2 regions of the Streptomyces sp. P9-2B-2 genome follow, and region 1 is predicted to be linked to the other one. Evidence: riboswitches for the same ligand, from Rfam matches in the RefSeq annotation. Region 1 holds a riboswitch; the other holds the start of a gene.
The links. A riboswitch is a leader RNA that binds a small molecule or an ion and turns the genes downstream of it on or off. The one in region 1 is predicted to bind ZMP and ZTP.
Positions count from the first base shown of each region.

Region 2: it holds a riboswitch for ZMP and ZTP, as region 1 does, so the genes downstream of both, glyA (serine hydroxymethyltransferase) here and QT196_RS04300 (tetrahydrofolate dehydrogenase/cyclohydrolase catalytic domain-containing protein) in region 1, are expected to answer to the same signal.

Region 1 covers NZ_CP129126.1:963,792-966,167, forward strand. The annotation lists gene QT196_RS04295 (NADH:flavin oxidoreductase) at 1-188, shown strand, start outside; gene QT196_RS04300 (tetrahydrofolate dehydrogenase/cyclohydrolase catalytic domain-containing protein) at 267-1,121, opposite strand; ZMP/ZTP riboswitch at 1,143-1,231, opposite strand; gene QT196_RS04305 (hypothetical protein) at 1,277-2,209, opposite strand; gene QT196_RS04310 (hypothetical protein) at 2,372-2,376, shown strand, end outside.
Region 2 covers NZ_CP129126.1:5,663,552-5,665,927, forward strand. The annotation lists gene rocD (ornithine--oxo-acid transaminase) at 1-743, opposite strand, end outside; ZMP/ZTP riboswitch at 873-964, shown strand; gene glyA (serine hydroxymethyltransferase) at 1,022-2,293, shown strand.

The DNA of each region.
Region 1 (2,376 bases):
TCGCTCACGAACAGGCCGGGGTCTCCGGTATCGACCGGCTGCTGGACCGGCTGGAGCGGGACGAGTTCGACCTCGTCGCCATCGGACGGGCCCTGCTCGGCGACCCGGAATGGGCCGCCAAGATCCTGGCGGGCCGCACCGACGCCCTGGTGCCGTTCGACGCCTCGATGCTGCGCACACTGAACTGACACCGGCCGCACGGGGCGCGGCCCCTCGGGGATGCCGCGCCCCCCGCCGGCGGCCGCAACCGCTCCGCCGGGCGGCGGTCAGCCCGCGTTCAGCTGGGCGGCCGCGGCGTCGACGGTCTGGGTGAGCAGGGTGGCGATGGTCATGGGGCCGACGCCGCCGGGGACCGGGGTGATCAGGGCGGCGCGGGTGCGTGCCGCGTCGAAGTCCACATCCCCGACGTTGCCCGGGTTGGAGCCGGCGTCTATCACGACGGCCCCGGGCTTGATGTGCTCAGCGCCCAGGAACCGGGGCCGGCCGACGGCCGCGATCAGCACATCGGCCTCCTTGGTGAGCGACGCCAGATCGGTGGTGCGGGAGTGGCAGTAGGTGACGGTGGCATTGCGCCCGAGCAGCAGCATCCCCACGGGCTTGCCGAGGATCGCGCTGCGGCCGACCACGACGGCGTGCTTGCCGGCCAGGTCGACGTCATAGTGATCCAGCAGCCGGATGATGCCGCCGGGCGTGCAGGAAGCGAAGCCGTCCAGGCCGAAGCTCATCGCGGCGAAGGAGTGGCAGGTGACGCCGTCGACATCCTTCTCCGGGGCGATCGCCTCGAACGCGGCGCGCTCGTCGATGTGCGGGCCGGCCGGGTGCTGCAACAGGATGCCGTGCACCGAGGGGTCGTTCGACAGCGCGGTGATCGTGTCGACCAGCTCCACGGTCGTGGTGGCGGCGGGCAGCGCGACATGCCGGGAGAGGATCCCGGCCTTCGCGCAGCGGTTGCGCTTCATACGGACATACGTCACCGAGGCGGGGTCGTCGCCGACGAGTACGGTCGCCAGGCACGGGGCCGTGCCGGTCCGTTCGGTGAGGTCCGCGGCGCGCCGGGCGGCCTGTTCGACGAGGCCGCGGGCCAGTGCGCTGCCGTCCATGAGGCGGGCTTCCGGGGACATGGGCTGCTCCTGAGCGTCGTGTGGGATCGCCCAGGCGCGCGGCACCGGCCGTGGATGGCCGAGCCGCTCCCCGGTGGTACTCCACCCAAGCGCCAGTCACGGCTCGGCGCCCACTGTAATCGACGTCGGGAGGGGGCGGCGTCCGGTTTTCCCCGCTACCCGCCGCCCTGCCCCGGTGCGGAGAGGGGCGGTTGGGGCGCGGCGGTGGCTTCCCATTGGCTGAGGATGCCGTCCCAGTCGTGCTGGGCGGCGGTGATGGCATTGGCATCCCAGATGGGCTGGGCGGGCTGCTGATACTGCTGGTGTTCCTCGTACACCCGGTATTCCTGGTACTGCTGCTGGTCCGGGTAGTGCTGGTACGGCTGTTGCTTCCAGGGCTCCTGCTCGTAGTGCTCCCGCGGGGGATGCTGTGGGCGCTCGCGCCACGTCAGAGAGGAAGGGTCCGGCTGTGGGGGCGGGACGTTGACCAGCCGGCGGTGCCGTCCCGTGCGGTCCGAGGGGGTGGGCGGCATCGGGCGGCTGTCTGCGGACAGTTGTTGTGCGCGGGCCACCAGCAGCCGGACATCGAGGCCGAGTTCGGTGGCCAGGGCGGTGAGGTCGACGCCGCTGTGCCAGCTGCTCATCAGGACCGCGTCCAGCGCCGGGGCCCAGGCCGGTTCGGAGGGCTGGGGGGCGGCGGCCGGTCCAGGCTGCGGCGGTGGTGGCGTGGCGTGCGCGGCGGGGCCCGGCGCGGCGGCCCCCTGAGCGGGCTGCGGGGTGGGGGCCTGCGCCGCGGGGGCCTGGGGTGCGGGCTGCTGCGGTGCGGCGGCGGGCTCGTTCGGGCGCTGGGCGAGCAGGTTCTTGGCGACCTCGCGGGCGTCGTCCTTGCCCACCGTGCGCCGGGCCAGCCGCACTTCGCGTTCGTCCAGGCCGAGCAGATCCGCCACCACCGCGTCGCTGCCGACGGTCACGGCGAACGCGGCCAGGGTCCGCGAACGGCGGGCCTCGGCCTCGTCAAGGAGTCCCTGTGTACGGCGGACCTCGTCATCGCTGCTGCAAAACGCCTGTGCGAGTACCGCGTGGCGCTCCCACAACTCCCTCGGTTCCATGACTGCGACAACGTTCCTTCGTCCGGATTGGACCGCTTCCCGGCAATAGATCACTGCATGAGGTGATATTCGAGGGAGATGCACCCCTGCCTGCCTGGCGGAAGTACGGGCGGCTGCAAAAATACGCAGTGACCCCAGCGTCGAAGAATCGTTTCTACGGCCATGAG
Region 2 (2,376 bases), 4.7 Mb from region 1:
GGAACCACGCCCTCGTGCTCACAGGCGAAGGTCCGGCCGGTGCGGCCCAGCCCGGACTGGATCTCGTCGGCGATGAACAGCACGTTCCGGCTGCGGGTCAGCTCCCGTACGCCCGCCAGATAGCCCGGCGGCGGTACCAGCACGCCGGCCTCGCCCTGGATCGGCTCCAGGAGGACGGCGACGGTGTTGGCGTCGACGGCCGCCTCCAGCGCGGCCAGGTCGCCGTACGGGACGATCTCGAAGCCGGGGGTGTACGGGCCGAAGTCGGCGCGCGCCTCGGGGTCGGTGGAGAAGGAGACGATGGTGGTCGTCCGGCCGTGGAAGTTGTTGTCCGCCACGATGATCTTCGCCCGGCCGTCCGGGACGCCCTTGACCTTGTAGCCCCATTTACGGGCCGTCTTCACCGCCGTCTCGACGGCCTCGGCGCCGGTGTTCATCGGGAGCACCAGCTCCATCCCGCACAGCTCCGCCAGCTGGGTGCAGAAGTCGGCGAACCGGTCGTGATGGAAGGCGCGCGAGGTGAGCGTGACCCGCTCCAGCTGCGCCTTGGCCGCGTCGAGCAGCCGGCGGTTGCCGTGCCCGAAGTTCAGTGCGGAGTACCCGGCGAGCATGTCCAGGTAGCGGCGGCCCTCGACATCCGTCACCCAGGCGCCCTCGGCGGTGGCCACGACGACGGGCAGCGGGTGGTAGTTGTGCGCGCTGTGGGCTTCGGCGGCGGCGATGCCGCGTTCCGTGGACGTCACCGGTGACTCCGTTCGGTAGGCCGTGCGGGCGCGGGCACTGCCGCGTCCCTCTCCATTGTTGCGCCCGCCCGGACCGCCCGGCCTGCGAAGATCCGCCGGACAGGGCCCCGGGGGTGTCTTAGACTCTGCGATGCGCACCGCGACTGGCGTACGGGGAAGCAACCTCGAGGAAGCGGTGTGCGGCAACCATCACGAGGTGCCGCCCCGCCTGGGCACCCCGGGACCACGACCGGAAACACCGATCGACCGCCCCGGAGGACGCCATGTCACAGCCCCGCATGTCCCAGCCCCTTTCGCATCCCGCGCTGAGCGCCGCCGACCCCGAACTGGCCGCACTGGTCGGCGCCGAGGAGCAGCTCCAGGCCGACACGCTGCGACTGATCCCCAGCGAGAACTACGTCTCCGCCGCCGTCCTGGAAGCCACCGGCACCGTCCTTCAGAACAAGTACAGCGAGGGGTACGCGGGCCGTCGCTACTACGAAGGCCAGCAGAACATCGACCAGGTCGAGACGCTGGCCGTCGAGCGCGCCAAGGCCGTCTTCGGCGTGGAGCACGCCAACGTCCAGCCGTACTCCGGCTCGCCCGCGAACCTCGCCGCCTACCTCGCCTTCGCCGAGCCCGGCGACACCGTGCTGGGCATGGCGCTGCCGATGGGCGGCCACCTCACGCACGGCTGGGGCGTCTCGGCGACCGGTACGTGGTTCCGCGGCGTCCAGTACGGCGTCCGCCCGGACAGCGCGCTGATCGACTTCGACGAGGTGCGCGACCTGGCCCGCAAGGAACGCCCGAAGATCATCTTCTGTGGCGGCACCGCCGTCCCCCGCACCATCGACTTCGCCGCCTTCGGCGAGATCGCCCGCGAGGTCGACGCCGTCCTCGTCGCCGACATCGCCCATATCGCGGGCCTGATCGCGGGCGGCGCCCACCCCTCGCCCGTGCCGCACGCGGACGTCATCTCCACCACCACCCACAAGACCCTGCGCGGCCCGCGCGGCGCGATGCTGATGTCCCGGGCGAGCCACGCCAAGGCCGTCGACAAGGCCGTCTTCCCCGGCCTCCAGGGCGGCCCGCACAACCACACCACCGCCGCCATCGCGGTCGCGCTGCGCGAGGCGGCCGCCCCGTCCTTCCGCGACTACGCGCACGCCGTCGTCGCCAACGCCAAGGCGCTCGCCGAGGCGCTGCTGGCCCGCGGCTACGACCTGGTCTCCGGCGGCACCGACAACCACCTGGTGCTGATCGACCTCACGTCGAAGGAGGTCTCCGGCAAGGTCGCCGCCAAGGCGCTGGACCGCGCCGGGATCGTCGTCAACTACAACACCGTCCCCTTCGACCCCCGTAAGCCCTTCGACCCCTCCGGCATCCGCATCGGCACCCCGTCCCTCACCTCCCGCGGGCTGGGCACGGACCGGATGCCGCTGGTCGCCGAGTGGATCGACCGCAGCGTCCAGGCGGCGGCGAAGGGCGACGAGGACGCGCTGACGGTGATCCGCGGTGAGGTCGCGGAGCTGATGGCCGCCTACCCGGCGCCGGGGCTGCCGACGGCCTGAACGGGCGGCGCGGCGGGGTGCGTCCGGCGGGGCGGCTCCGTGCCCCTGCCGGTCCGGCGCACCGGCAGCGGGTCCCCGCCCTC